2 regions of the Clostridium felsineum DSM 794 genome follow, and region 2 is predicted to be linked to the other one. Evidence: a T-box and tRNA genes for the amino acid it is inferred to sense, from the RefSeq annotation. Region 2 holds a T-box; the other holds one or more tRNA genes.

What was found. A T-box is a leader RNA that pairs with one kind of tRNA and senses whether it is charged. The one in region 2 lies ahead of metG (methionine--tRNA ligase), so its partner is inferred to be a tRNA-Met.
Positions count from the first base shown of each region.
Region 1: it has a tRNA-Met gene. The T-box ahead of metG (methionine--tRNA ligase) is inferred to sense a tRNA for this amino acid. The anticodon was not compared.

Region 1 is NZ_CP096980.1:736,276-752,445, forward strand. Features, by position in the region: gene yabN (bifunctional methyltransferase/pyrophosphohydrolase YabN) at 1-1,200, shown strand, start outside; gene CLFE_RS03415 (HU family DNA-binding protein) at 1,279-1,554, shown strand; gene CLFE_RS03420 (RNA-binding S4 domain-containing protein) at 1,642-1,896, shown strand; gene yabP (sporulation protein YabP) at 1,955-2,251, shown strand; gene yabQ (spore cortex biosynthesis protein YabQ) at 2,261-2,644, shown strand; gene CLFE_RS03435 (FtsB family cell division protein) at 2,742-3,014, shown strand; gene CLFE_RS03440 (S1 domain-containing RNA-binding protein) at 3,058-3,471, shown strand; tRNA gene CLFE_RS03445 (tRNA-Leu) at 3,723-3,812, shown strand; tRNA gene CLFE_RS03450 (tRNA-Met) at 3,822-3,897, shown strand; tRNA gene CLFE_RS03455 (tRNA-Leu) at 3,912-4,001, shown strand; tRNA gene CLFE_RS03460 (tRNA-Met) at 4,011-4,086, shown strand; tRNA gene CLFE_RS03465 (tRNA-Met) at 4,191-4,266, shown strand; tRNA gene CLFE_RS03470 (tRNA-Met) at 4,273-4,349, shown strand; gene spoIIE (stage II sporulation protein E) at 4,573-6,960, shown strand; gene tilS (tRNA lysidine(34) synthetase TilS) at 7,037-8,422, shown strand; gene hpt (hypoxanthine phosphoribosyltransferase) at 8,425-8,961, shown strand; gene ftsH (ATP-dependent zinc metalloprotease FtsH) at 9,049-10,857, shown strand; gene CLFE_RS03495 (formate--tetrahydrofolate ligase) at 11,071-12,741, shown strand; gene CLFE_RS03500 (type III pantothenate kinase) at 12,862-13,650, shown strand; gene dusB (tRNA dihydrouridine synthase DusB) at 13,650-14,615, shown strand; gene greA (transcription elongation factor GreA) at 14,764-15,240, shown strand; gene lysS (lysine--tRNA ligase) at 15,260-16,170, shown strand, end outside.
Region 2 is NZ_CP096980.1:4,194,793-4,210,962, reverse strand. Features, by position in the region: gene CLFE_RS19640 (IS256 family transposase) at 1-424, opposite strand, end outside; gene add (adenosine deaminase) at 515-1,519, opposite strand; gene CLFE_RS19630 (dihydrofolate reductase) at 1,523-1,984, opposite strand; gene CLFE_RS19625 (thymidylate synthase) at 1,984-2,775, opposite strand; gene CLFE_RS19620 (ferritin-like domain-containing protein) at 2,921-3,463, opposite strand; gene CLFE_RS19615 (DUF2089 domain-containing protein) at 3,678-4,043, shown strand; gene CLFE_RS19610 (SHOCT-like domain-containing protein) at 4,059-4,442, shown strand; gene CLFE_RS19605 (hypothetical protein) at 4,454-4,705, shown strand; gene CLFE_RS19600 (tetratricopeptide repeat protein) at 4,804-5,889, opposite strand; gene CLFE_RS19595 (uracil-DNA glycosylase) at 6,060-6,680, shown strand; gene CLFE_RS19590 (PTS sugar transporter subunit IIA) at 6,880-7,341, shown strand; gene CLFE_RS19585 (toxic anion resistance protein) at 7,386-8,513, opposite strand; gene CLFE_RS19580 (YceG family protein) at 8,533-9,531, opposite strand; gene CLFE_RS19575 (SDR family NAD(P)-dependent oxidoreductase) at 9,692-10,486, shown strand; T-box leader at 10,549-10,795, shown strand; gene metG (methionine--tRNA ligase) at 10,860-12,794, shown strand; gene CLFE_RS19565 (cold-shock protein) at 12,853-13,050, opposite strand; gene CLFE_RS19560 (TatD family hydrolase) at 13,542-14,303, shown strand; gene CLFE_RS19555 (resuscitation-promoting factor) at 14,612-15,679, shown strand; gene rnmV (ribonuclease M5) at 15,843-16,170, shown strand, end outside.

The sequences.
Region 1 (16,170 bases), 1.4 Mb from region 2:
GGACATCCGCTTGTTGCTGAAAGATCCGTTCAGATATTGATTGAACTCTGCAAAAAAGAAAGTGTAGAAATTGATATAATTCCGGCAGTAAGCTTCATAGATGCATTAATGGAAGGGCTTAAAATTGATCCTATAAAAGGACTTAAAATAGTAGATGCTTTTGATATTAAAAATCAAATTTTGGATAAGAGACTTGGAATTGTTATAACTCAAGTATATAATAGTTTTATAGCATCTGATGTAAAACTGGCACTTTTAGAATATTACAAGGATGATACAGAAATTTATTTTGTAAGAGCAGCGGGAATTGAGGGTCAGGAAAGTATAAGGAAAATTCCACTTTACGAGATGGATAGACAAAGTGATATAGATTATTTAACGTCTATCTATGTTCCGGAAGATATTAATAATAATAAGGATTTTCATGACCTTTTAAGTATAATAGAGATGCTTAGAGGTGAAAAGGGATGCCCTTGGGATAGAGAGCAAACTCATAGCACAATTAAAAGATCTCTTATAGAGGAATGTTATGAAGCTGTTGAAGCAATTGAAAAAAATGATGATGATATGATGGTAGAAGAACTTGGAGATGTACTTTTACAAGTGGTTTTCCACGCCCAAATAGGTAAGGAAGAAGGATACTTTAATATTAATGATATTGTTTCAGGAATTTGTAACAAAATGATAGACAGACATCCGCATGTTTTTAAAAGTGAAGAAATAAAAGATTCTAGTGCAGTTTTAGAAAAATGGGATGAAATAAAAAGAAGAGAACAACACTTAAAATCATATACCGAAGAAATGAAACATATACCAAAAATTTTGCCAGCATTAATAAGAGCTGAAAAAGTTCAAAAAAAGGCTGCAAAGATAGGTTTTGATTTTAAAAATGTTGAAGAGGCATTTGGTAAAGTGTTAGAGGAAATTAGCGAAGTAAAAGATGTATATAAAGGAATAAAAAGGGATAGAATAACAGAAGAAGTTGGAGATTTAATTTTTTCTGTAGTAAATATTGCTAGACTCCTTGACATTGATGGTGAGTTTGCATTAAATTATACTATAGACAAATTCATTAAACGTTTTTATTACATAGAGACTTCGGCTAAGGATAAGAATATTGAAATTGAAAATATGTCTTTTGACGAAATGAACGCTTTATGGGATGAAGCTAAACTAAAATTCAATAAAAATGTCCTTTAAAAGAAGGATTTTTATATTATATGCAGAATATGCTTATATGGTTATAGCATACTCTTAAAATTTAAGGAGGTAACAAAAGTGAATAAGGCTGAATTAATCACTAGTATATCAGAAAAAAGTAAATTAACAAAAAAAGATGCAGAAGTTGCATTAAAGGCATTTATAGAAAGTGTTGAAGAAACTTTAGAGAAACATGAAAAAGTTCAATTAGTAGGTTTCGGTACTTTTGAAACAAGAGAAAGAGCAGAAAGAAAAGGAAGAAATCCTAGATCTAAAGAAGAGATAGTAATACCAGCTTCTACTGTTCCAGTTTTCAAAGCAGGAAAAGAATTTAAGGAAAGAGTTAATAAGTAATTATTTTAAAATTAAAAATCCCGGTGATTCACCGGGATTTTTAAGATTATATTGAAGTTTTGTTATAATTTTAATCGGAGGATTAATATGAGATTGGATAAATACCTAAAGGTTTCGAGAATAATAAAGAGAAGAACTGTTGCTAAAGAGGCTTGTGAAAGTGGAAGAGTATCTATAAATGGTAAAGTTGCAAAGCCAGGTACTAATATCGAAGAAGACGATATCATTGAAATAAAATATGCTAGTAAGGTTTTTAAGGCTAAAATAGTTAATGTTACAAATCATGCACTTAAAGAAGATGCAAAAAAAATGTATGAAGTAATAAGTGGAGAAGAAATTTAAAGTTATAAAATAATTCTATTTCACATATATATTAGAAAGTGGAATAGGAGGTAATTTTATGGAAGTTAAAAAGGAATTAAACGCTCAAAGCGGTAAAAAAAGTTTAATGACTATAGAAAATAGAAAAAGACTTTTACTTACAGGGGTAAGTGAAGTTGTTAATTTTAATGATGAACAAATAGTACTAAATACTAACTTAGGGGCGCTTGTAATAAAAGGCAGAGAGCTTAAAATGAATAAATTAGATGTTCAAAATGGTGATGTAGCTATAACTGGAACTATAAATGCTTGTGTTTACAGTGGTGGTGAGGCTTCGAACAAAAAAGATAGTATAATATCTAGATTGTTTAAATAAGGGATAAGTATGATTTTATCTATTTATGAACAATTAATATTTTTTGTATCTAATTTTATTGCTGGAGTTATAGCAGCTGCACTATTTGATTTATATAGAGTTTTACTTGGGTTTGAACATCCTAATAAAATTATTATGTTTTTAGAAGATATATTATTTCTTATTTTAGATGCTATATTAGTTTTTATATTTTTATTATACACAAATGAAGCATACATAAATGCTTATGTATATATGTTCATAATATTTGGATTATGTTTTTATATTAAATTTATAAGTCCTATGTTTGTAAATGTTGCAAGGAAATTTACTTACTATTTGCTTAAATATGTTAGAATATTATTTAAATTTATTATATATGTCTTCGAGTGTTTGTTTTTAAACAAAAAATAAGCATAAATGTCTTGAACAAAAGACAAAAAGCTTTTAAAATATAGATGTAGGTGTTTTTGATAAAATTTATAACCTTAAAGGGGAATTGAGCGTAAAAATGAAAATGGGTTCGAAAATCAAATATATAGTTTTTTTTATAGTATTGATTAATATGGGCTATATTTTTGTTAAACAGCAAATAACCATAAATAGGATAAATAAAAACATTTCAGAAAGTCAGAAGAACATTGATAGTCTAAAAAAAGAGAATCAAAAATTACAGGATGAAATCAAATTATCTAAGACTGATAGTTATACTGAAAAGCTTGCAAGAGAAAAGTTAGGTCTTATAAAACAAGGCGAAATACCTGTAATAGATAACAAGAAGTAAAATTTAATAATACACAATAAATATCAAGGAGGAGTCTTTTTATATGACCTTAAAGGCAGGAAGTATCTTAACGGGTACTATTGTTAATATTACTAATTTTGGTGCATTTGTGGAGGTTGATGGAAAAACAGGGTTAGTTCATATATCGGAGGTGGCTGATTCATTCGTTAAAGATATACATGATCACCTAAAAGAAAAAGATAAAGTTAAAGTTAAAGTCCTTTCAGTAGATGATAATGGAAAAATAAGTTTATCAATAAAGCAAGCTATAGAGCATAAAAAATCAGCTAAGCCTATTGAAATTGACTGGGAAAAGAAAACCACTCAAAATACTACAGTTAATTTTGAAGATAAACTAACAAGATTTTTAAAAGATAGTGAAGAAAAATTTCAAGATTTAAAGAGACATCAAGATTCAAGAACAAGAGGCTACAAAAAAAATACAAATCATAATTAAAAATGAGTTTAAACACGGAGTTTATTCCGTGTTTTATTTTTCTGTTGAAAAAATTGTAGAGGATAAGTAATAAAAGTTTAATTCTTCGAAAGCTTATAAAATAGGCTTGAAGTCCACTGTATAAAGAACTTATCATTGGATAAAATATAAAGTTAAATAAAAAAATAAAATTTTATTTAATAATTTAAAAAAAATGTTTGACAATAATAATATGATGATATATAATAGATATTGTCGCTGATGAGTGGCATGCCGAAGTGGCGGAACTGGCAGACGCACAGGACTTAAAATCCTGCGATGCTAATCACATCGTACCGGTTCGATTCCGGTCTTCGGCACCAATTAAATATCGCGGGGTGGAGCAGCTGGCAGCTCGTCGGGCTCATAACCCGAAGGTCATAGGTTCAAGTCCTATCCCCGCAACCATTAAAGTATGAAATGCCGAAGTGGCGGAACTGGCAGACGCACAGGACTTAAAATCCTGCGATGCTAATCACATCGTACCGGTTCGATTCCGGTCTTCGGCACCAATTAAATATCGCGGGGTGGAGCAGTTGGTAGCTCGTCGGGCTCATAACCCGAAGGTCATAGGTTCAAGTCCTGTCCCCGCAACCATTTAAATATCAAATGAGGAACTGGCGAATGTATGGAATTTAAAATCTTGCTGTGCTAATCCTATTGTATTGATTTGGTTTACATTTTAGTTACAAATTAAATATCGCGGGGTGGAGCAGCTGGCAGCTCGTCGGGCTCATAACCCGAAGGTCATAGGTTCAAATCCTGTCCCCGCAACCATAATATGGCGGAATAGCTCAGCTGGCTAGAGCATTCGGTTCATACCCGAAGTGTCGTAGGTTCAAGTCCTATTTCCGCTACCAAACAAAAGCTTTCACATTTATTGTGAAAGCTTTTTTATTTACCTAAAAGCATAATAAATTTTATATATTATTGTAGGGATAAATGTCTTAAAAAAAATAAAATAAGAACCCAATAATTGACAAACATTTCTAAATACATTTGTTATAATAGGAGACAAACTGATATGGAAAATATTTACATATTATTGTAAATAGTATGTTTTTATAGATTGGGGATGTTATTATGCTATATAATAGTGAAGTTTTCACATATGAAAGAGCATCTAAATCACAAAAAAGTACCAAAGTAGAAAACATAAAAAAATCTCTTGCAATAAAGCTAATAATTTACTTGATAGCCTCATTTGCTATAAGTAGGGTTATAATGATAAATTCAATGGTTCCATTTGGACTAGCTTTTTTGGGGTGTATTTTGATTGGTAAAAAAGATGATAAGGCTTCCTTTGCGGCATCTATTGGAAGTTTAGTTGGATATATATCGCTCAGTGGTGAAATAAAAGATGCGCCTATGTATGAAGTTGCTATAATCATTATTACATTATTAATGATTGTTATGAAGGAAAAGGAAGATATAAAAAAATCAATAGCAATATTGATACTGTTATTTTTTGAATTTATTATGTTTAAAATGTTTGTTCAAAACATATCTATACAATCAGCTGTTATTTTTACTTGTGTGGAAATAGCATCAATATCTTCAGTATATTATATTCTTAGATATGCTATTATATGTGTTGATAATATGAAAACTAAGCACCTTTTTACTAATGAAGAAATAATAAGTATGTCTATAGTAATTGCTTTAATTATTTCTGGAACAAGGAACCTTAATATTTTCAATGTATCTATTACGAATGTATTAGCTATGATATTTGTTGTTATGATTTCTTATATAGAAGGTAGTTCTATAGGAGCAGCTGGTGGAATAGCTATGGGAACTATAATAGGCATGAGCAGCAGTAATTTAATGATTTATATAGGTATATTTGGTGTTATTGGATTCATAGTAGGGGTTTTTAAAGATTTCGGAAAATGGATTTGTGCAGGAGTATATCTTGCTATATTTTTGATAATAATTATTTATTGTAAGAATCATGTTGATTTTAATATCATTGAAGCAGGTATAACCTGTTTTGTTTTTGCAGCTTTACCAAATAAGTTATATAAAAAAATGGAAGGTGAATTTAATTGGGATAGGAAGCAAAGTTATATTACCAATGGATATATTGAAAAAATGAAGTGTATTTTTATAAGAGAACTTAAAAACTTTTCGGGTGTTTTATTTACAATGTCAGGTACTTTAAATAATCTTGCTGATAATGATAGGCTTCTAATGAAAAATAAAAGTTGCAGATTAGTTGAAAATTTAGCCGATAGAGTATGCAGCAAGTGCAATATGAACTCTATATGCTGGAAGAGGGAGATATATTACACATATGCTGCTTTTGAGGAACTTATACAGAATTTTCAGGAAGGTATAAATAAAGTGCCTGATGAGATAGAAAGAAAGTGCGTTAAAAGAAAAGAACTTATAAAACATACAGATGCCATAATAAATGACTACGTAATGAACGAAATGTGGAGGATGCAGGTATGCAGCGGAAGAGAATTTATGGCTTCTCAAGTAAAGAATATAGGAACATCGGTAGAAGGTATAATAAGTGAATTTAGTAACGAATTGAAGTTTAACTTGGAAGTAGAAGAAAAAATAATAAGATTACTTAATAAAGTCGGTATACCATACAAGGATATAATGTGTGTAAATGATAAAAAAAACAGAAATATAGTAAAGTTTACGATGGAAGCTTGTGGAGGAAGGCAAATATGTGTTAAGCATATACTTCCTATAGTGAATGAAGCTGTAGGAACACTTATGTGTGTTGGTGATGATGGATGTAGTATTTCACCAGATACTAATTTGTGTACAGTGACCTTTGAAGAAACACCTAAATATTATATATCTTCAAATGTAGTAAGAAAGAGTAAAGAGGGCGAAGATATAAATGGGGATAGCTATAGTTTTGGAAAGGGCAAGGATGGGAATTACAATATAATAATAAGTGATGGTATGGGACATGGAGCACAAGCAGAAAGAGAAAGTAAAGCTGTTATAGATTTGATTGAAAAATTTAATGATTCGAATTTAAATAGAACGATGGCTATAAACACGGTTAATTCTATAATGACACTTAAATTTGAAGAGGATGAGAAATTTTCTACAGTTGATTTCTGCAGCATTGATTTGTATTCTGGTGAGGCGGAATTTATAAAGGTCGGAGGAGTTACAAGCTTTATAAAAAAGAAAGATAAAGTAGAAATTGTAGATTCAAAAACCCTTCCTATTGGAGTACTTGATAAGGTTGATATGGAGATTAATAATAAGAAGGTACAAAATGGCGATATGATAGTAATGATAAGTGATGGGATAGTTAATTATGATAATGAAAATGCAGGAAAAGTGAATTGGGTAGTAGATTTTCTTAAAAAGAATAACAGTAGTAAACCAAAAGAATTAGGGGAAGCTATACTGAAAAAGGCCATAGAACTTTCAGGTGGTAAGGCTAAGGATGATATAACCATAATAGTATCTAAAGTATATAGTTTATATTAATTTTCAAATTAAGGTAAAGTATTTATAAAAATATGATATAATTATAAAGCGTAAATATATTATGGGAGTGTTTTTTTTGATAAATGGAGTCATCAATACCATAGAAAAGAACTCAATGATTAAAGAAAATGACAGAATTGTAGTAGCTGTTTCAGGTGGACCGGATTCAATTTGTTTGTTACATTTGCTATTTAAGCTTAAGGATAAATTCAGTCTATCTATTTGTGTTGCCCATGTAAATCATTGTATTCGTGGAGAAGCTGCAGATAAAGATGAAGAGTATGTTAAAAAGTTTTGCAAAAAGTTGAACATACAATTTTATGTGAAAAAAGTAGATGTAAATAAGATTGCAAAAGAAAAAAAACTATCTTCGGAAATGGCAGGAAGAGAAATTAGATATGAATTTTTTGAAGAAGTTAAAAGGAAATTTGGTGCAAATAAAATAGCTATTGCACATAATGCAAACGATCAGGCTGAAACTATAATGATGAGAATAATAAGGGGAACAGGGACAGAAGGAATTAAAGGAATTAGACCAGTTAGAGACGGATATTATATAAGACCTCTTATTGAAACAAAGAGATTGGATATAGAAAAGTACTGTGAAGATGAAAAGTTAATGCCTAGAATTGATGCTACTAACTTAGAGAGGGATTACAATAGAAATAAAATAAGGCTGGATTTAATACCATATATAATAGATAATTTTAATGAAGATATAGTAGGTTCATTAAATAGACTGGCAGAACTTGTAACTATAGATAATGATTATTTAGAAAAAGTTGCAAAATCAGAGTATAAGTTGTATTGTAATGAATGTGAGAAACAGGTTATAATAAGTAAGAAAGCATTTTTTAGTGATGCAGCAATATTATCTAGAGTAATAAGAAAAGCTATTCTTTATTTAGTTAGTAGTAAATACAATTTTGAAAAGAAGCATATTGATAGTATTATAAAATGTCAAAAAAGTGCCACTGGCAAGCAAATAAATTTGCCAAGTAGCATGATAGTTTATAATAATTATGGTGATATTTATCTTAAACTAAAAAAGGAAGAAAAATGTATAAGTAATAAGGAATATATTCTTAATATAAATGAAACTAATGCTATACATGAAGAAAAACTAATAATAGGGATAAAATTAATACATAATTCAAATGATATAAATTTAAAGCAAAGTGACAACATAAAATATTTTGATGCAGATAAAGCAGGAAAAAATATAACTGTTAGATATAGAGTTGATGGCGATAAATTTATGCCTTTGGGAATGAAAAATAATAAAAAACTAAAGGATATATTTATAAATTTAAAAATACCTAGAGAAGAAAGAAAAAAAATTCCTCTTATATGTTTTGGTGGTGAAATAGCGTGGATAACAAAGTTTAAAATAAGTGAAAAATTTAAAATAGATAATAACACTAAAAAAATATTAGAAATAAAAATTGAAAGAGAGGAATAATAATGAGAGAAGACATTAAAGAAATATTGCTTGATGAAGAAAAAATAAACGATAAGGTGAAGGAACTTGGAAAGAAGATAAGTGAGGATTACAAAGGAAAGGATCTTATACTTATTGGTATTTTAAAGGGTTCTGTTGTTTTTATGGGCAATCTTGTAAAATATATTGATATTCCTTGTGCTATGGATTTTATGTCAGTTTCAAGCTATGGTAATGCTACTTCCACATCAGGAATAGTAAAGGTTCTTAAAGATTTAGATTCAGATGTTGAAGGAAAAGATATTTTAATAGTTGAAGATATAATAGATTCTGGAGTAACTCTTAAATATCTTATGGGACACATGAAAGGTAAAAAGCCAAATAGCATAGAAATTATAACGCTTCTTAATAAACCAGAAAGAAGAAGAGTTGAAATAGATGTTAAATATACAGGCTTCATAGTTCCAGATTATTTCTTAGTTGGTTATGGTCTTGATTATGCAGAGAAATACAGAAATCTTCCGTATATTGGAATACTAAAAGATGAGATATATGAATAATTAATAGAATATTATGTTGTAAACAGTTTTTTGTTGTGATACAATCTTTAAATAACACAAGTATATACATAGAGAGGGGGGCCTAGATTGAAAAAAATTTCTAGTGCTACGGTCTGGATTGTAGTGTTCGTAGTAGTAGTTTTCACTATTTTAATGTTAGTTCAAGGTGGTAAAGCTACTAATACTGTAAGCTTTGATCAATTTCAAAAGCAGTATGTTCAAAATAATGTAAAAAGTTTTGAAATGAAAGACGATAAAATGACAGTTGATGGTAAGTATAAAGATGGTTCATCTTTTGAAACCATTGTACCTTTAGAGAGACTTAATCAATTTCTTGCGGATCACCCTAGTAATGGTGATATAGGTGAATCTTATGCAGCACCAGCTAATATACCAGTTTGGATAAGTTGGATGCCAACTATAATAATGATTTTAGCTATGGTTGTGATATTAGTATTGTTCATGCAACAAACACAAGGTGGTGCAGGAAAAGGCGTTATGGGCTTTGGAAAAAGCAGAGCAAAGATGTCTTCACCTGATGATTTGAAGCAAAAAGTTACGTTTAATGACGTTGCTGGAGCTGATGAAGAAAAAGGTGAATTAGAAGAAATTGTTGACTTCTTAAAGCAACCTAAAAGATATATTGAAATGGGAGCTAGAATACCAAAGGGAGTTCTTCTCGTTGGACCTCCAGGAACAGGTAAGACTCTTTTGGCTAAAGCTGTTTCAGGTGAAGCGGGTGTTCCATTTTTTAGTATATCAGGTTCTGATTTTGTTGAAATGTTTGTTGGTGTAGGAGCATCTAGGGTAAGAGACTTGTTTGAGCAAGCTAAAAAGAATTCCCCATGTATAATCTTCATAGATGAAATAGATGCTGTTGGAAGACAAAGAGGAGCAGGATTAGGTGGAGGACATGATGAAAGAGAACAAACTCTTAATCAACTCCTTGTTGAAATGGATGGTTTTGGTGTAAATGAGGGTATAATAATACTCGCAGCTACAAATAGACCAGACATATTAGATCATGCGCTTTTAAGACCAGGTAGATTTGATAGACAAATTTTAGTTGGTGCTCCAGATGTTAAGGGAAGAGAAGAAATTCTTAAAGTTCATTCTAAAAATAAACATTTGGATGATTCTATACATCTTGATGTTTTAGCAAAGAGAACGCCTGGTTTTACTGGTGCTGATCTTGAGAATTTAATGAATGAAGCTGCTCTTTTAGCTGTAAGAAACCAAAAGAGTATGATAGGAATGGAAGAACTTGAAGAAGCAACTACAAGAGTTATTGCAGGACCAGAAAAGAAGAGTAGAGTAATAAGTGAAGAAGATAGAAAAATCACAGCTTATCATGAAGCCGGTCATGCGGTATTAATGGAACTTTTACCTAATTCTGATCCAGTTCATCAAATTAGTATAGTTCCTAGAGGTATGGCAGGCGGATATACAATGCATCTACCTGAAAAAGATAGTTCATATATGTCTAAGAATAAGCTTAAGGATGAAATGGTTGGACTTCTTGGAGGAAGAATAGCTGAAAAATTGGTTATTGGAGATATTAGTACAGGTGCTAAAAACGATATAGATAGAGCTACCAGCATAGCTAGAAAAATGGTTATGGAATATGGAATGAGTGATAAGATAGGAACTATAACGTTTGGAAAAGAACAAGATGAAGTGTTCTTGGGAAGGGATCTTGGAACTAGTAGAAACTTCAGTGAAGAAATTGCAGCTAAAATTGATAGTGAAGTTAAAGGCTTAATTGATGAAGCTTATGTAAAAGCGGAAAACATGCTAACAGATAATATGTCAAAACTTCACGCTGTAGCTCAAGCTTTACTTGAAAAAGAGAAATTAGAGGCAGATGAATTTAAAGAAGTATTTCAAAATGCTTAATATGTTAAAATAGCGATAATTAATAAAGATAGGTAACAGGATTATTTATATAAGTAAACTTGTTACCTATTCTATTAACTTGTCGCTATTTTTTTGACTATATTATGGTATAATAGTAAAGGCTAATGATAGGGAGTTAGTTAATAGAACTTATTTATTCCCTATTGTATTTATATTAATTTTATTACATATAAAAAGGGGTGCATTTAATTCATGAAAACTGATATTGAAATAGCTCAAGAAGCTAAAATGGAGCGTATATCTAAAATAGCAGAAGGAATTGGTTTAGGGGAAGATGATATTGATTTATATGGAAAGTATAAATGCAAAATATCTTTGGATGTTCTGAAAAAAAACCAAGATAAAAAAGATGGGAAATTAGTATTAGTAACAGCTATAAATCCAACGCCTGCAGGTGAAGGTAAATCAACAGTTACGGTGGGGCTTGGGGAAGCCCTATGCAAGATGGATAAAAATACAGTAATAGCCCTTAGAGAGCCTTCTCTTGGACCTGTTTTTGGAATCAAGGGAGGAGCTGCAGGAGGCGGTTATGCACAAGTAGTTCCAATGGAAGATATAAATTTGCATTTTACAGGAGATATGCATGCAATAACTTCGGCTAATAATTTACTATGTGCAGCTATAGACAATCATATTCATCAAGGAAATAATCTTAGAATAGATCAAAGAAGAATAGTATTCAAAAGAGTTATGGATATGAATGATAGAGCTCTTAGAAATATAGTAGTTGGACTTGGCGGAAAAGTAAATGGATTTCCAAGGGAAGATGGATTTATGATAACAGTTGCATCTGAAATAATGGCTATACTTTGCCTTGCAAATAGTCTTATGGATTTAAAAGAAAGAATGGGGAAAATTTTAGTTGCATATGATTTGGATGGTAATCCTGTATATTGTAAAGATCTGAACGTTCAAGGTGCGATGGCTATGCTTATGAAGGATGCAATGAAACCTAATTTAGTTCAAACACTTGAAAATACACCAGCAATAATTCATGGTGGACCGTTTGCCAATATAGCACATGGTTGTAATAGTATTTTAGCTACAAAGATGGCATTAAAGCTTGGCGATTATGTAATTACAGAGGCAGGTTTTGGAGCAGACCTTGGAGCTGAGAAATTTTTAGACATAAAATGCAGATATGGTGGTTTGAATCCAGATTGTGTAGTGCTAGTTGCAACAATAAGAGCACTTAAACATCACGGTGGTGCAGCTAAAGAAGATTTGAATAAACCTGATGCAAAAGTTCTTGAAAAAGGTTTATCGAATCTAGGAAAGCAAATTGAAAACATAAAAAAATATGGTGTTCCTGTAGTTGTCGCAATAAATAAGTTTATAACAGACAGCGATGAAGAAATAAAGTGTATTGAAGAATACTGTGCTAAAGAAGGCGTCAAGGTATCTCTTACGGAAGTTTGGGAAAAAGGTGGAGAAGGTGGAATAGATCTTGCTAAAAAAGTTCTTGATACCTTAGAAAATGAAAAGAGTAACTTTAAATATTTATATGATGAAAAGCTAAGTATAAAAGAAAAAATGGATATAATAGCAAAAGAGATATATGGAGCTAACGGAGTACAATATACGCCTCAAGCAAATAAGCAAATAAAGGAAATTGAAAAGTTTAATTTAGATAAACTTCCTATATGTGTTGCTAAAACACAATATTCATTATCAGACAATCCAGCTCTTTTAGGAAGACCATCTGATTTTACTATAAATGTTAAAGAGGTTAGAGTATCAAATGGTGCTGGTTTTGTAGTAGTTCAAACAGGAAATATTATGACTATGCCAGGACTTCCAAAAGTTCCAGCAGCAAACAAAATGGATATATTTGAAGATGGGTCTATAGTAGGTTTATTTTAAAATTTACTTGACCATGCATTTTGAAATTGATAAAATAACTGTGTTGAATTTTCAATATAGGTGCTTTGATATAATAGAGTAGCTTTAATGCTGCTCTTATTTTTAAGGGGTGTATTAAAAGTGATTTTAGTTTTAGATGTTGGCAATACTAATATAGTGTTAGGAATCTACAATGACAAAAAACTCACAGCAGAATGGAGATTATCAACTGATATATTAAGATCAGCAGATGAATATGGAGTTCAAGTGATGAATTTGTTCTATCATGAAAACCTCAGTCCTAATTTGGTAGAAGGAGTAATAATATCATCAGTTGTGCCTAATATAATGTATTCTTTAGAACATATGATAAGAAAATATTTTAAAATTACTCCAATTGTTGTTGGCCCTGGTATAAAAACAGGAATTAATATAAAATATGATAATCCTAAGGAAGTTGGAGCTGATAGAATTGTAAATGCTGTAGCAGCACATGAAATATACAAGAGGGCTCTTATTATAATAGATTTTGGAACAGCCACTACATTTTGTGCAGTTAGAGAAAATGGGGATTATCTTGGTGGAGCAATATGCCCTGGAATCAAAGTTTCTTCAGAAGCTCTTTTTGAAAAGGCAGCTAAACTTCCAAGAGTTGAACTTATAAAACCTGAGCATGCGATTTGTAAAAATACTATTTCAAGTATACAATCAGGAATTGTATATGGATATATAGGTCAAGTAAGATACATAGTTGAAAGAATGAAGACTGAACTTCAAGAAGAAGGAGAAAAAGAACCTCTTGTTATTGCAACAGGTGGTCTTGCTAAACTTATAAGCGAAGAAGCTGAAAATGTTGATGTAATAAACCCATTCTTAACTTTAGAAGGGCTTAGAATAATATATGAAAAAAATAGAGTTAAGGTGATCTAATGAAAGTAGCTAATCTTAATTTAGAAGGAAATGTATTTTTAGCACCTATGGCAGGAGTAACAGATATAATATTTAGAAAGATATGTAGGAAAATGGGTGCGGACCTTTGCTTTACAGAGATGGTTAGTGCAAAAGCATTGTATTATGGTAGTGAAAATACAGAAGAACTTATGAAAGTTTCAGATGAAGAAAAATATGCTGCGGTTCAGATGTTTGGAAGTGAACCGGATATAATGGCAAAGGCTTGTGAAAAATTCAATGTAGATGATAAAATTTCTATAATAGATATAAATATGGGGTGTCCAGCACCTAAAATAGTGAAAAACGGTGAAGGATCTGCACTTATGAAAGAGCCTAAACTGGCATATGAAATAGTAAGGGCTGTAAAAAAAGTAGCTAATAAGCCTGTAACTGTAAAATTCAGAAAAGGCTTTGATGAGGATAATATTAATGCTGTTGAGTTTGCAAAAGTAATTGAATCAGCTGGAGCTGATATGATAACTGTTCATGGAAGAACAAGGGCTCAAATGTACGAGGGAAAAGCTGACTTAGACATAATAAAAGCAGTGAAGGAAGCAGTAAGTATCCCTGTAATAGGTAATGGAGATATAATATCAGGAGAATCTGCAATTAGAATGTTAGAGTACACTAATTGTGATGGATTAATGATTGCTAGAGGCGCTATGGGAAATCCATGGATATTTAGAGAAGTAAAGAGTGCTTTGAACTCAAAAGAAATCATAAAACCTACCCCCATAGAAAAAATAAATATGTGTATATTGCATTATAAGGAAGCGGTTAAATATTATGGTGAAAATAAGGCAGTACGCGAAATGAGAAAAAATATAGCCTGGTATATAAAATCACTAAAAAATTGTACAGATGTAAAATGCATGGTTAATTCAGAGGAAAGTAGCAGTAAAGTTATTAGTATTCTTGAAGATTATAGAAAAAATTTTGATTAAAAACTGTAATTAAAATTACATAAGGGAATAAACATATATAAAACAATATATATTGACAACGTAAAAATGCTGTTTTATAATTACTTCAATATATATTGTTACAATAATCTGGGGTATGATTCAATTTTTTGTAGAGGGGAGAAAAACAATGAGTCAAGGAAAAAAATATGTTATTACTTATAAAGGTGTAAAAAAATTAGAGGAAGAATTGGAATATTTAAAAACAACAAAGAGAAGGGAAATAACTGAAAAAATTAAAGTTGCTCTTTCTTTTGGTGATTTAAGTGAGAATTCCGAATATGATGAAGCTAAAAATGATCAAGCGTTTGTAGAAGGAAGAATAGCGCAAATAGAAAATATGTTAAAAAACGCTAATGTTATAGATGAAAGTGATCTTAAGGGCGACATTGTAAGTGTTGGTTCAAAGGTTACAGTAAAGGACTATCAATTTGATGAGGATATAGAGTTTTTTATTGTTGGTTCTGCAGAAGCGGATCCTATAGAAAATAAAATATCAAATGAATCGCCTGTTGGCAGTGCTCTTATTGGAAAAAAGGTAGGAGACGAGATAGAGGTTAGTGTGCCTGATGGTGTTGATAAATATAAAATATTAGCGATTAAGTAAATAGAGGTGGGATAAAGTAATGTCAAATGAAGAAAAGCAATTGACAAAGGAAGAAATAAAGGCAAGGAAGCTTCAAGCTAAAGAAGAAGCAAAGATGAATGATCTTTTAAGAGAAAGAAGACAAAAGCTTTCAGATGCTCAAGAGAGAGGAAAAGATCCTTTTGATGTTTATAAAATTGAAAGAACACATACATCTAAACAAATAGTTGATAACTATGATGAGTTAGAAGATAAAAGTGTAACTGTAGCAGGAAGGCTTATGTCCAAAAGAGTTCATGGAAAAGCAGGATTCTCTGATATATTTGATAGATATGGAAAAGTACAGCTTTATTTAAAAATAGATGATGTTGGAGAAGAAAAATTAAAAGAGTTTAAAACTTTTGATATAGGAGACTTTGTTGTAATAACTGGAAAAGTTTTCAAGACCAAGACAGGAGAAATTACTTTACATGTAACTGAACTTGAGCTTATTGCAAAATCTTTAAAGCCACTTCCAGAAAAATTCCACGGTCTTAAGGATCCAGATTTAAAGTATAGACAAAGATATGTAGATTTAATAATAAATCAAGATGTAAGAGAAACATTTATGAAAAGAACAGCAATTATAAAAGCTGTAAGAGAGTTCTTAGACAATAAAGATTATTTAGAAGTAGAGACTCCTGTGTTATCAACTATTGCTAGTGGTGCGTCTGCTAGGCCGTTTTCAACACATCATAATGCTCTTGACTTAGATATGCATCTAAGAATAGCTACAGAGCTTTATTTAAAAAGATTAATAGTAGGTGGATTCGAGAAGGTTTACGAAATAGGTAAAGACTTTAGAAATGAAGGAATAGACGTAAGGCATAATCCGGAGTTTACAATGATTGAATTATATGAAGCATATGCTGATTATAATGATATGATGGAAGTTACAGAAAATATGGTTGC
Region 2 (16,170 bases):
TTATATTTGAAACCATTCCTTCACTAACTTCAAACCCATATATATCTTCAATTTGTTCTGAAATTTGTCTGGTACTTAATCCTTTAGCATACATAGAAATAATTTTTTCTTCTATACCAGAAATATCTTTCTGGTGTTTTTGTACTATTTTAGGTTCAAAAGAACTTTCTCTATCCTGTGGTACATCTATATTCATCTCACCATATTTGCTTCGAATTCTTTTTTGTTTTTTCCCATTTCTTGAGTTTGTAGTTTCGGCTCGTTCATATGGTTCATAGCCTAAATGCTCGTCCATTTCACCTTCAAGCATAGATTGAATAGTTCCACCTAATAGATCTTTTAAAGCTTCCTGAATATCCTCAGCTGACTGAATATCATACTCGTCTATAAGAGCTGATATAATATTTCTTTTTCCTTCATTCATTGGTTTTACCTTATAAATATCTTTTTTTCTTGCCATAATAAAAGGCCTCCTATGATTTTATTTTACCATAGAAAGCCTTATTATTTTTATTTACAGACTTTTCTTCACATGCTCTTTTAATTCATTTGATATAAAGGCTGCTTCTATTCCATTTTTTATTACAACTTTTATTTCGTCCATATTAAAACCTAATATATTTATTAAATTTAAATATTCATCTACAAGTGATACATTTGAAACAGTTCTATTATCACTATTTAAAGTTACTTTAACTCCAGCATTAAAGTAATCTTTAAATGGATGTTTAGAGTAATCGCTTATAGCTTTTGTGTCTAAATTACTTTTAGGACACATTTCAAGTGGAATCTCATTTTCTATAAGATATTCTAAAGTTTTCTTATCCTTATATGCAAAAATTCCATGACCAATTCTATTTGCATGAAGAAGACGTATAGATTTTAATATATTTTCAGCTATTCCTGTTTCACCGGCGTGAATTGTTATTTTAAGGTTTTTATTATAGGCTAAATCAAAAGCTTTTTTATGGATTTCTGGAGGAAAATCACTCTCATTTCCAGCTAAATCAACTGCACAAACACCTTGATTTTGGTATTCTAAACCCAGCTTTACTAGATTTATGGAACTTTCCACAGGTTCATGCCTAAGTGAGCATAAAATTAAGCCAGAATGTATATTGAATTTTTCATTACCATCTTTTAATGCCTCTAAAGCAGCTTCAACTACATCATTTTCACTCAAACCCTTATTCATATGTTGAAAAGGTGCAAATCTTATTTCTATATGTTCAATGCCATCTTTTTTTGCATCCTCAAGAAGTTCTAAAGTAACTCTATATATGTTCTCTTTTTTTTGCATCACATTAACCGGCAAGGAAAATTTTTCTAAGTACTCTTTTAGTGAATTACAGGTATCAGAAATTTCTAGTACTTTCTTTATATCATCAATATTTTTATATGGAATTTCTATATTCTCTTTTAAACATAAGTCAAAAACAGTTTCTGGTCTTAAACTGCCATCAAGGTGACAGTGAAGCTCAACTTTAGGTAAATTTATAATTTGATTACGAATATTCATATTTTATCTCCTTTTCAGTGTAATAAAATCATATGTTTCATGTTTTTCATTTTCTATTACAGAATAATCTTCATAGTTAAATTTAGGGAAATAAGTATCTCCATTTTGATTAGAATGAACACGGGTTAAATATAGAATACTTGAGTATGGTATAAGAGCTTTATATATTTCGCCTCCACCAATTACAAAGTTTTCTTCTTCTGTATCCTTAAGTTTAATTATTTCACTCAGATCATTAACAACAGATACATTTTTATTAATATATCCAGTGTTTTTTGTTAATACAATGTGTTTTCTGCCAGGAAGTATGCCAGGTAGAGAGTTAAAAGTTTTTCTACCCATTATTATTGTTTTACCATTAGTTATTTTTTTGAATCTTTTTAAATCCTCAGATATATGCCATAAAAGCTTATTATCATTTCCTATTACATAATTATCATTTAATGCAGCTATAATACTAAGCATTACACAGCTACCTCCATTTTTATTTTTTCATGATGTTTGTAGTCTATTAATTTAATGTCATTAGGTGTAAAATCATAAAAGTTTTTAATTTCAGGATTTATCCAAAGCGTTGGTGCTTCGTAAGCTTGTTTTCTTCTTTTTAACTGAAGTTTCATTCCTTCAATTTGATTTTTGTATATATGAGCGTTATTTATTACATGAGTGAATAGTCCTGGTTTAAAGCCTGTAACTTTTGCTATAAGATGCACTAAAACAGCATATTGGCACATATTAAAAGGAACACCTAAGGGTATATCACCACTTCGTTGTACTAGCATGCAATTTAATCTATCATTTTCTACATCCCATAAGGTTTCATAACAGCAGGGAGTAAGAGACATATCTTTTAAATCAGCTATGTTCCATAAGGATATTATCATACGTCTACTTTGAGGATCAGTTTTTAGAGTGTTAATTAAGTTGTCAATTTGTTTGAATTTTGCTACTTGATATCCATAAGCTTTCCCAATGGTGCCATCTTCAAGCATCCATTCATCCCATATCTTGACATTCTGAGCTTGAAGTTTTCTTACATCGTTCGATTGATCTTTATATATCCATAAAAGTTCTTTTACAGCAGTTTTAAAAGCGACAAATTTTGTTGTGAGTATTGGAAATTCTTTTGATAAATCAAATTGCATAATCTGGTGAGGCAGTTTATATGTTTCAATTCCAGTTCTATTATTATCGTAATAACCATTATTTAAAATATTTTCTACTATATCTAAATATTTTTCATCAGCCTTGCTCATTATTATTCCTCCAAAATGAATGGTATAGGTGCAAAAGTTAATTGATTTAGCACTTAATAATATTTTATTATACATTTATATGAACATCAAATGAAGTTTTTAAGAATAGCAAAGGGACTGATATTTATTAATCAGCCCCTTTAAGTTATCGTGTTTTACCCATACTAAATAACATATTATAGAGTGATGCATGCCTAAGTTCATCAGAAATTATTTCTGTAAGCATATTTATATTAGTTCTATTTTGAAGTGCAAAAAGTATACGTCTATAGCGTTTAACTGCATCTGTTTCTCCAATGATAGAGTTTTTTATGCCATCTAAATAGGAGGAAGGTTTTTTAAATTGTTCATTTTGTGAAGCAGGTAGTGTTTTCCCCGTAAGTTGGGTATACATGCTTCTAAGTAAGACATTATGCTTTTTTTCATCATCACGTATTCCAGAAATTATACGTTTAGCTTCTGAACTTGGTGCAGTATTTAGCAAATAATTATAAAATAGCTCATCTTCCCGTTCACCGGCAACTGAATCTTGTATCAATCCAAGCGCTGCTTGTAAGTTTTGAGGATAAGAATATATATTAGTAATTTGACTCGGCATGGATTCTGTTCTGTATAAGTCATCATAGCCATAGTTATCGTAGTCATTGTAGTCGTTTATATAATTAAACGGACAATTATAATATTGCATTGTGAACCTCCATGAAATATATACATAAATATTATATTAAAATTTTATGTAAAGTGTTACAAAAATATAGTAAAAGAGAATAAATCAATATTGAAGTTAATAAAATTAAATTATAATGATATATAAATGAATAAAATTAATATTGACATTAATAAAATTAAAGAGTATTATGAATTACAAGATACATAATAGTTATATGAATGAGGTGATAAATTTGTCGTATAAGGTTATTAGTAGGTGTCCTGTATGCGGACAAAAACTTTTTATTACTAAGTTGAAATGCAGTAGATGTGAAACAACTATAGAAAATAATTTTAAAATGTCAAAATTTGAATATTTAACCAATGAACAGCTTATGTTTATAGAAATTTTTCTTAAATGTAGAGGCAGTATAAAGGAGGTTGAAAAGGAATTAAATATATCTTATCCAACAGTTAGAACAAAGCTTGATGAAGTCATAAAGTCACTTGGCTATAGTGTTGAGTCTGAAAATTCTGCAAACGTTGATAAAAAGAAAATTATAGACATGCTAGAAAAGGGAGAGATAACTCCCGATGAAGCAATTAAAATGTTGAATTAAAATGGAGGAATTAAAATGAATGAAGAAGTATCAAGAATATTAAAAATGGTTGAAGAAGGAAAAATAAATGCGGATAAAGCTCAGGAATTAATTGAAGCTATTGGTAAAGAACAAAACAATAACAGTATTAAGGTATTAGAAAATGACAATATAATGGATAAAATGCTTAAGATAAAGGTTAATTCAGCATCCGGCGATAATGTTGATATAAAATTGCCTATAAAACTTATAAAAACACTTCTTAATACTTTAGGAAAATTGCCTATAAAAGATTCAACTCCAGGAATGGAGAATATAGATTTAAATGTAATCTCAGAAGCAATTGATGAAGGACTTGTCGGTAAAATAATTGATGTAAAAAGTGCTAATGGTGATATAGTTGAGGTTGTAATAGAGTAGGAAGTGATCTTTTGAGAGTATATGTTAAAAATAATAACATAAGATTTATAATTCCTGTGCCAAATTTTCTAATAAGATTTTCTATGAATTTTTTAAGTAAGCCATTTATTATTGAAAAGATATCAAAAGAAAATAGAAAGTATGTTGAAATGATTGATTTTAAAGAACTATATAAATGCATTGATTTAATAAAAGAGTATAAAGGATTGAGAATTGTAGAGGTTAAGGACAAAAATGGAAACGAGGTTTCAATAACTTTATAAATGAGATTTATAGCACAAAGAAGCTAACTTTATTGTATTTATAAGCAGTACAATAAGGTTAGCTTTTTTATTTTATAAGTTTTTCAAATATAGATGAATTAAGTTAATTGTTGTGCTTTTTTAAGAGCATCGTTAGATTCCTTTGTTTTTCCCATTTTCTTTAGAATATAGGCTTTATTTGTATAGAAATCTTTTGAAAGAGGATTAAGTTTAATTGCGTTATTAATATTTTTTAAAGCTTCATCTAATTTCCCCATATCTGAAAGTGTGCAGGCTTTATCGTTATAAGCAGACGCATTATAATTGTCATGCTTTATGGAATTATCAAATTCTTTTAAGGCATCATTATCTCTGTTTAGTGATCGAAGAGCAAGACCCTTTGCATCATATGCATTTGAAAATTTTGAATCCAAGGAAATAGCTTTATCAAATACAGTAATAGCTTCTTCATAAGAACCCTTATTACTTAAAGTAATACCCTTATTGTAGTATAATACGGAATTTTTAGGATCCAAGGAAATAGCCTTATCAAATGCTGCTATAGAATCATCATACAAGGAAGCTTTTTTATAAAGTAACCCTTTTTTATTATAAAAATCAATTTTATTTGTACTGAGTTTCAGAGCCTCATCTAGAGAAGTATTAGCATCTGTGAAATTTTTCGTATTAATTAAAGCTGATGCTTTATTTAAATAGGCTTCATAGTATTTTGAATTCATTTTAATAGCTTCTGTTAAAGGCTCAACTGCAAGATCACTTCTACCTATTTGTATTAAATCAAAACCTCTTTCATTTAAGGTTTCGGCAGTTTTGAATTTTAATTCTATACTCTTATCTAAATATTTTAATGCCTCAATATAATTATTTTCCTTTGATAGTGCAAGACCAATATAGGCGTAAGCTTTTCCGAAATTTTTATCAACTTTTATTGCAGTTTCAGAAGCAGCAATAGCTTCATCATATCTACTAAGCGCAATAAAGACATATGCTTTTTGTACCATAGCTTCTTTATTAGTTTTATCAGAATTTATAGCAGAAGAGTAAAAATTAATAGCTTTAGTATACTGCTTATTTTTTAATGCAGTGTTTCCTTTGTCTAAATATCCTTTACTTCTAGAGCATCCAGATAAAACAAAAATTGCAATTAGCATAAGTAATATGCTTTTTATAAAATTCTTTCTCATAAAAAATACCCCCAATGTAAACCTTATAAATCAATTATACCATTTATACAATTGGTTGAGATATATAATTTTTTTAGGTTATTTTCCGAGAAATGTTTATATATGTAAAAATAAAGTATATTTTTTGTTTGGATTTTTTATATGGTATACTAAAATTGAGGTGATAAAAAATGCTTCAATGGAAAGAATTATATAGTGAATGTATAGATTGCCATAAATGTAGACTTGGTGAAAATAGAATTAATATGGTTTTTGGTGAAGGAAATCCTGAAGCAAAATTGATGTTTGTAGGAGAAGCACCAGGAGCAGATGAGGATAGGCTTGGTAGACCATTTGTAGGTAGGGCAGGTAGTCTTCTAACTAAGGGATTAACAGCGCTTAACATATCAAGAGAAAGAGATTATTATATAGCAAATGTATGTAAATGTAGACCTGAAAAAAATAGAACACCTTATGAGGATGAGGCAGAGTTTTGTATGCCATATCTTAGAAATCAATTTGCACTTATAAAACCCAAAATACTTGTATGTTTAGGGGCTACTGCAATGAAATTTATAATGGAGCCAGCCTTAAAAAAAATTTTATCTGAAAATTTTGTAGAAGAAGAAAATAAGGCGTGGAAAGATCACAATATGAGAATTACTAGAGATAGAGGAAAATGGCTTAAAGTAAAAGGAATTTATATGATGGCAACCTTTCATCCTGCAGCTTTATTTAGAGATGAAAATAAGAAAGCATTATTTTGGAAGGATTTAAAACGAGTGAAAGCTAGGCATGAGGAGCTTAGATAATGCTTTCTTATAAAATAAATTGTTATGTTATAGGGAAAAAGTATATAAATTACAGCAAAAAAGAATATGATGGTCGATAATATACTAGGTGCAAAATATTTTGTCCAATTTTAATAAGTAAAGGTAAGGAGGATATTTAAGTAAAAGCATAATTTTGTAATTTGAATTTTTTTCTATGGTATTTTAAGGAGGAGTAAAATTGAGTTGTGAGAATAATATTGTAGTGAAGTCACCGATGGATGGAAAGGTAATTGATATTTCAGAGGTTAGTGATGAGGTATTTGCAAAAAAGCTTGTAGGAGATGGTGTAGCTGTAAAGATTAAAACAGGTGAAATTGTATCACCTGTTAATGGTACAGTTAAACTTATACTACAAAATAAGCATGGTATAGGTATAGAAACTATTGAGGGTGTAGACATATTACTGCATATAAATACAGAAAATTTTCAGGATAATATTAAACACTTTCATCCAGTAGTAAAAGAAGGAGATAGTGTAAAAATTGGTGATGATATACTGAAAATCGATGAAAAAATTTTAGAAAAGGAAGAACTTGTAGCATGTGTTGTAGTTTCAAATATGAGTATGGTTAAGGGCATAGAAAAAAGTATTGATGGAGATGTTTCTAAAGAAGATACTATATTTAAGATAGTAATTTAAGAATATAATTCTGTGCATGTTAACAAGGATTAACATGCACAGGATTATTTTATTTTTTTCATATATTCAATCTTTAACTGTCCTAGTTTAGTAAGACCTTCTTCACGTAGTCTTTTATTTTCTTCCTCTATTTTTTCTGTTTCATTTATTCCATCCATTATTATTTTCCAGGTTTCTTCAAGAGTTTCTATTTTTATTGATGGGGAGCCTGTTATTTTAGCTATATCAACGCTTTGGTTTTTTATGTTGTTTGCATTTTTTATAAGAAGTTCGTTTGTAGCATTGTCTAAAGCTTCCATGGATTTTGCCACTAACTTTTGTCTTTTAAGTGTTACAGCTTGAATTAATCCATTTTTAAATATAGGAATAGTTATAATAAAGGCAGAATGAATTTTACCAATTAGTTTATAGTTACCCTTTTGTATTGTTCTAATTTGTGGTGCAGTTTGAAGTGATACCATTTTTGCCATTTCAAGATCATAACGTCTTTGTTTTAACATTTCAAGGGAGTATTCAACTTCTTGAAGCTTAAGTAAATCTTCATTGGAACCATTTTGTGACTTATTTCTCCAATAGGGAAGATCTTCAGATTCTATTTCCGTTATTGTCAATTCGCAAGCAGCAGAATATTTTTCTAATTCTACATAGTAATTAAAGTTCTCTGCAAACATTTCTTCGAGCATTTTATTTGTTTTTTGGATTTCTGATTTATAAGAACTTATACTGGAATAAATTCTATCAATTTCACTTCCAAAGGTTTGATATTTACTTAAAATTCCTTGAATTGTTTTTTTTCCAGAGTTAAATATTTTAGATAAAAAGCCTTGAGGTTTTTCCTCTAATTCCTCTTTATCAAATTTATTCATAACGGTAGTGAGCTCTTTTAAAAGTGCACTTGAGTTTTCTACACTTTCTAATTTCATAGTTTTTAGAATTTTATCTGAAAACTGGGAAATTTCTTCTGCAGGAGCACTGCCAAAATTCATTATTGAATTCATATCTGAAACATTAAGACTTTTAGAAATTTCAATAACTTCAGGCGAGTTTTTTAATTCCTCATTTATTCTTTTGATTTTGTCTTCAATTTCTTTATCTGTATTTTCAGGAATAGAGTTAATTTCGTTAGAAGTATTTATTACTGATTTATTTTCACCATCAAAATTAAATCTCATGAAAATCCATCTCCTTTTATTAAGATTTTTTAAAATGCATTTTTATTTTTCTTATAAGGCGTACAAAAAAGTTATTTTTCTTGTATTTAAGGTTTTCTTTTATAAACTGAAGTCTATGTAAATCAAAATAAGATTCATTTATAAAATTTTCAATATCATTTGTACCTGCTGGATTAAATATTATAATATCTACTCCCATAGAGTTCATAAACATTAATTGTGCAGCATCACAAAAGGAAAATTCACCACTTTTCCCACTATTATAGAGAACTATTTTAGGAACAGTTAAAGGATAGTCAAAACTTTGAAGTAAATTAAGAAGTCGTTTATCAAGATTAAGCATAATATTTAGCAATGACATTTTCATCATCAATTTTTCTTTAGCGGTTTTATCATTTTTATATGTTATAAGATTGTTAAATTTATCCAATAAGGAAAATTTTATATTTATAGAAAAACATTTTAATTTCCAAAATTCAGGGAGTTCACAAAATTCGATAATTCTTTCAGCTATATTTTCTTGAATACCTGATTTTAAATTACCATATTTCCAATATTCTGAACCTAATAAACGCTGTCTATCTATTTTTCCATCACCATTTAAAAGGGATGAGTAAATTTTTGATATATTTTTATGTGGAAAAACATGAAACATAGGAAACTTTTTGAAAAATAGTACATTTTCCTCTGTTACTAGTGAATTAACTTCGTCACGATATTTTAAAATATCATCATAAACTCCACTTATCTTTGAAAAAATATTTGGAACATGAACCTTATTTCCATCTACTTTCCAACCTGGGCGTATTATGGCTTCTTCCTTACTCCATATATTTATTTCATCATATGTGGTTTTTAGCGTATCTGCACAAACTTCATAATCAGCAAATTGCCAAGGTTCGTAAAAAAAGGAATCTTTATCATGAAATTTTTCTTTAAATTCTTTAGTTGCTCTAAAAGCATCAGTTTCAGTTCTTGATGATGTAGACTCATTTTTTTCGTTATTTAAATCTGACACCGTAAGCTCCCCTCCCAAGTTATAGATAAAATTTGTATTATTAATTATTATATCAAAAAAAATAACTTATAGGCTAATTCGATATATATTTTGTGTTATATCTTAGTGGTATAATATATATAATGCGGAAATAATAAATTTATTATAAGGAGATTATCCTATGACAGTACTTATAACAGGAGCATCTACGGGAATAGGACGTGAACTTACAAAGATATTCGCTAAAAATGGATATGATGTTGTAATTACGGCTAGAAGTAAGAAAAAACTTGATGAATTATCCAAGGATATTGAAAAATTTTCTTCTTCTAAAGTTACAGTAATAGAAAAGGATCTTTCATGTATAAACTCCGGTAAAGAGCTTTTTTGTAAAATTAAAGAAAAAGGCATTATTGTTGATATATTGATAAATAACGCAGGAGTGGGGGATACTGGATTCTTTTTTGAATCAAATATAGATAAAATAATAAACATGCTCGAATTAAATATAAAAAATCTTACTATTTTAACTAGACTGTTTTCTAGTGAAATGGCACACAGGAAAAATGGCGGGATTTTAAATGTAGCATCTACAGGTTCTTATATGCCTGGACCATTCATTGCAGTTTATTATGCTACAAAGGCATATGTTTTGTCATTTAGTGAGGCTATAAGAGAAGAATTAAGAGACTTTAATGTCAAAGTGTCGGTGCTTTGCCCAGGAGCTACTATTACTGAGTTTTCTAAAGGAGCACATAAACTTGATCTTAAAGGGGCTATGACAGCCGAGAAGGTAGCCTATATTGCTTATAATAAGTTTATGAAGGGGAAGGCAGTAATTGTTCCGGGATATTTTAATAGAGTAGGAATATTTTTTTCTAAAATAATGCCAAGAAAGTTAGTTGGAAGTATAATAGGAAAAAGTCAAAAGAAGTTACATGAAGGCTTTATGACTAAAAATAGCCACATAGGATAGAATACTAATAATATAACTTAATTTTTGCTTGACAACTCTTAAGTTATATACTAACATAATAAGCAAAAGCATTGATGGGAAGAGTAGTAAATTAAGGTTTTTAAAGAGAGCTGATTTTGGTGAGATTCAGCATTACTTAGATTTATGAACATGGACCCTGAGCTTAATACTTGAATTATAGTAGGGTATTACGTAGAGCAGACGTTACAGTGCAAGGTGATAAATAACTATAAGTTAGAGTCACTTAGTGAGATTTTCATTGTGAGATGAAAGTGAATTAGAGTGGTAAAGCGAAATCACGCCTCTAAATAAGGGATTAATCCTTTATTTAGAGGCTTTTATTTTTATACAAATTAAAAGAGGAGTGTATTAAATGCCAGAAAAGAAGAAGTTTTATATTACAACACCTATTTATTACCCATCTGCTAAGCTTCATATAGGAAATACATATACAACAGTTGCAGCAGATGCGCTTGTGAGATTTAAAAGGCTTCAAGGTTATGATGCTTTTATGCTTACAGGAACAGATGAACATGGTCAAAAGATTCAAAGAAAAGCAGAGGAGAAAGGAATTACTCCAAAAGCTTATGTTGATGAAATTGTTGCAGGAATAAAAGACTTATGGAAGATGATGAACATAAGTTATGATAAATTTATAAGAACTACAGACGAAGAGCATGTTAAGGCTGTTCAAGAGATAGTAAAAAAATTCTATGATAATGGTGATATATACAAATCAGCTTATGAAGGATGGTATTGTACACCTTGCGAATCTTTTTGGACAGAAACTCAACTTGTTGATGGAAAATGTCCTGATTGTGGAAGACCAGTTGAAAAGACAAAAGAGGAAGCATATTTCTTTAAAATGTCAAAATACGCTGATAGACTTATAAAGTATATAGAAGAACATCCTGATTTTATTCAACCTGAATCTAGAAAAAATGAAATGCTAAATAACTTTTTAAAACCAGGGCTTCAAGATTTATGTATATCAAGATCTTCCTTTGATTGGGGAATTCCAATAACTTTTGATGAAAAACATGTAATATATGTTTGGATAGATGCACTCTCAAACTATATAACAGCTTTGGGATATGGAAGCGATAATGATGAACTTTACAATAAATTTTGGCCAGCTGATTTACATCTTGTAGGAAAAGATATAATTAGATTTCATACAATATATTGGCCAATTATGTTAATGGCTTTAGGTTTACCACTTCCAAAACAAGTTTTTGGTCATGGATGGCTCTTAGTTGATGGAGGTAAGATGTCAAAATCAAAGGGAAACGTTGTAGATCCAGTAGTTTTAATAAATGAATTTGGAACAGATCCTGTTAGATATTACCTTCTTCATGAAATACCATTTGGTTCTGATGGTTTGTTTAATAATGAAATATTTATAAAGAAAATAAATTCCGATCTTGCAAATGATCTCGGAAATCTAGTTTCAAGAACTGTTGCAATGATTGAAAAGTATTTTGATGGTGTAATTCAAGCTCCAAAGGATAAAGAAGAAATTGATAATGAACTTATAGATTTAGCTATAAAGCTTCCAGAAGTATTAGATGCAGACATAAAAGATTTAAAAATACCAGAAGCACTTGATCACATATGGAATGTAATTAAAAGAGCAAATAAATATATAGATGAAACAACTCCATGGATTCTTGCTAAAGATGAAAATAAGAAAGAAAGACTTGGAACTGTTCTATATAATCTAGTTGAAAGTCTAAGATTTGTAGCTACAGCTGTAACTCCTTTCTTACCTGAAACAGGAGAAAAAATAAAGAAACAACTTAATGTAGAATTAGATACATGGGAAAGCCTCTCTGCTTTTGATGGAACTAGAGCAGGAACAAAGGTTCAAAAGGGAGAAGTAATATTCCCTAGGATCGATGTTGAAAAGAAAATAGAAGAGCTTAATAAATTAAAAGAAGAACAACTTAAGGAAAACGTAAAAATGCAGCCCTTGAAACCAGAAATAAGCATTGATGATGTTGACAAATTAGATTTAAGAGTTGTTAAAGTTTTAGAATGTGAGCCAGTAAAAAAATCTAAAAAACTTTTAAAACTTAAGGTGGAATTAGGAGGAGAAGAAAGACAGGTATTGTCTGGAATTTCTCAATTCTATAAACCAGAAGATCTTATAGGAAAGAAAGTTGTTTTTGTAGCAAATTTAAAACCAGCAAAATTGATGGGGCAGCTTTCTGAAGGGATGATACTTGCGGTTTCTACTGATGATGATAGTAAATTATATACATTAGATATACCTGAAGATATTCCTACTGGAAGTACTGTTAGATAAATAAAAAATAATCCTCATATGAGGATTATTTTTTTATAATTTAATTTATGTGAAAGGCTTAATGTTTTACAACATTAACTGCTTGCTCGCCCTTTTGACCTTCAGTTAAATCAAATTCAACTTCTTGACCTTCTTCTAAAGTCTTAAAGCCATTATCTTTGATACCTGAGTAGTGAACGAATACATCGTTACCTTCTTGGGTAGTTATGAAACCATATCCTTTCTGAGAATTAAACCATTTAACTGTTCCTAACATAAAAAAACCTCCGTAAATTGAATATAAGATGAATACTTTACTTCATCCACCTAATAGTATATCACTAAATGCTAGCATTATTCAGCGTTTTTGTGTAAATTATTATGAAATATAATTACATAACGAATTACAGAGAAAAACAAAGGAAGAATGTATTATTATAGATAAATACCAAATTTCACCCATAATTATCTAAAAATGATGATGTTTAGTATAGAATTAAATATTCACATATATAATAACTAGTTATCTATTAAATATAAATATACTTGGTGATATAATAGTAAAGTATTATAATTTGTACAGTTTATAGTATTTCAAAATATTATAAAGTTATGTATATAAGTTGTGAAATTTTTAATATATTCTGACTTTTAGAATATCCTAGAATCGAACCTGTTAAGTAGTGATATTTTAGAAGCTACAATGTAAGAACTTTATTAGAACATAGTTATTTAATATTCATAATTTTTGTGAAAGGAGATTTTTAAATGATATTTGATGCGCATGCACATTATGATGATGAGGAATTTGATAAAGATAGAGATGAGGTCATAAATGAAATTAAAAATAATGGAGTAATAGGAGTACTAAATTGTGGTTCTTCTATGGAAGGAAGTTTAAAGTCTTGTGATTTAGCAGAAAAATATGATTTCTTTTATGCTGCAGTTGGAATACATCCTGAATATGCTGATAAATTTAATGAAGATACTTTAAAAGAAATAGAAGAACTTGCAAAAAAGTCCAAAGTTAAAGCTATAGGTGAAATAGGACTTGACTATTATTATGAGGAAAATCCGCCTAGAGAAGTTCAAAAAGAAGTGTTTATAAAGCAGATGGAATTAGCTAAAAAGCTTAAGCTTCCAGTAATAATTCACGATAGGGATGCTCACAAGGATACTTTAGAAATAATTAAAAAGTTTCCGGAAGTTAAAGGAGAAATTCACTGCTTTTCTGGAAGTGTAGAGTTTGCTAGAGAGTGCTTAAAACTTGGATATTATCTTGGATTTACAGGAGTAGTTACTTTTAAAAATGCAAAGAAGGTTTTAGAAGTAGTTAAGGAAGTTCCACTTGATAAAATGCTTGTAGAAACTGATTGTCCATATATGTCCCCAACCCCAAATAGAGGAAAAAGAAACAGGTCAGATTATATTGAATATATAGTAGAGAAAATAGCAGAGATAAAGAGTGATTTGCCAATAAATGTAAAAGAACAGACTGCTCGCAATGTAAGAAACTTGCTTAATATATAGTTTTGGTGTACAATAAATACATAATTGATTAATAAAGTAAATACCACATGATACTAGTGGTGTTTTTTATTCTTATAAGCGAATGAAAAAGTTATACTTCTAAAGAGTATAACTTTTCATATATTAATAATATAATATCAATCTCATAAATGAAAAATCAGTGAAATTAAACGCTATTATTCTTATTTTTAATATATGCTCAAAGAGCATACTACTGATTTTTGTTTGTATGGGCTTAAAATTTGACATTATTCCAAAATTGTTGTTATAATGTTAAAGACTTTTGCCTTGTGGGGGGAGGTATTATTATGTTAGAAATGCTGAAAAGTAAGTTTGAGTTTAAGTTTAAATTAAACAAAAGCAACTTCAAATCAGATGTTAAAACTTACTTTTCAACTGGTCCTAAGGTATTAGCCAAATTGATGTTGCTTATGTTAGTAATAGCAATAGCAGCTGTTATGGGAATTAGTTCTATGAAGAAAGAAATCACAGTTAATGTGGATGGAAGAACATCAAAAATTGTTACCCATAGGAGTAATGAAAAAAATATTTTGAGTAAAAATAGTATACTGGTAGGACCAAAAGATAAGATTCAACCAGCATTGGACACAAGCTTAAGAAATGGAGACAAAATATATATAAAACGAGCAGTAAACATTGAAGTTGCAGTAGATGGAAGAGTAAGAAGGATTAAATCCTCGGAAAAAACAGTAAGTAAAATGCTTAAAGCGGAGAAGATTGCAATTAGTAAAATAGACAAATTAAATGTTCTAAGAAATTCAGAAATTAAAAGTAATATGAAAATTTCAATAACCAGGGTTAATTCTCAAATTGTTAAGGAAGATCAGCAGGTGGATTTTCCTACTGAGGTTGTCTCAGATGATAATATGGGAAATGATGAAAAACAGGTTATCCAGCAAGGTCAAGCTGGTCAAAAAGAAGTTTTCACAAAAGTAGTTTATGAGGATGGAAAAGCTGTATCAAGAGAAGTAGTAAGAGAGATTGTAAAAAAAGAACCAACAAAGCAGATATTTAAGGTTGGAACACTAGGAGTTTTAAAGCCAGATAGAGGTGGACGCGTGCTTTATAAAAAGTCCATTTCAGCGCTTGCTACTGCATATACTGATGATTTCGGTTTTGGCATAACGGCATCAGGTACGAGAGTTAAAAGAAATTCTGATGGTTATAGCTCTATTGCAGTAGATCCGACAGTTATTCCGCTTGGCACGAAATTGTATGTCCCTGGATATGGTTATGGCATAGCAGAAGACACAGGTGGTGCTATAAAAGGCAATAGATTGGACTTGTTCTTTTCAAGTGAAAAGGAGTGCTATGACTGGGGAGCAAAAAACGTTACAGTATATATAGTTAAGTAGGGAGCTTAGGCTCCTAATTTTTTTTGTATGCCTAAATATATTAATATAGTATAATAATTAAAGTATGAATAAATTATTGAGAATTCAAATAATAATTGGTTTTAAATTAGAAAGGAGAAAGAGAAGAACTTAGAGATATTTTCTAAGGCATTCTTGTACATATATGATTAAAGAAGTTATTGTTGTAGAAGGAAGAGATGATATAACAGCAGTTAAAAGAGCTGTAGAAGCTGAAATAATTGCAGTTGGTGGTTTTGGTATAAATTCTAAAGTTATAAGTAAAATAAAAGAAGCACAAAAACGTAAAGGTGTTATTGTTTTTACGGATCCTGATTTTGCGGGAGAGAAAATTAGGAGCATAATAAGTAAAAGAGTAAAAGGGATAAAGCATGCGCGTATATCTCAAAGTGAAGGTACAAAAGATGGTGATATAGGAGTAGAAAATGCATCACCAGAATCAATAATAAGAGCACTTAAGCATGCTAAATGTG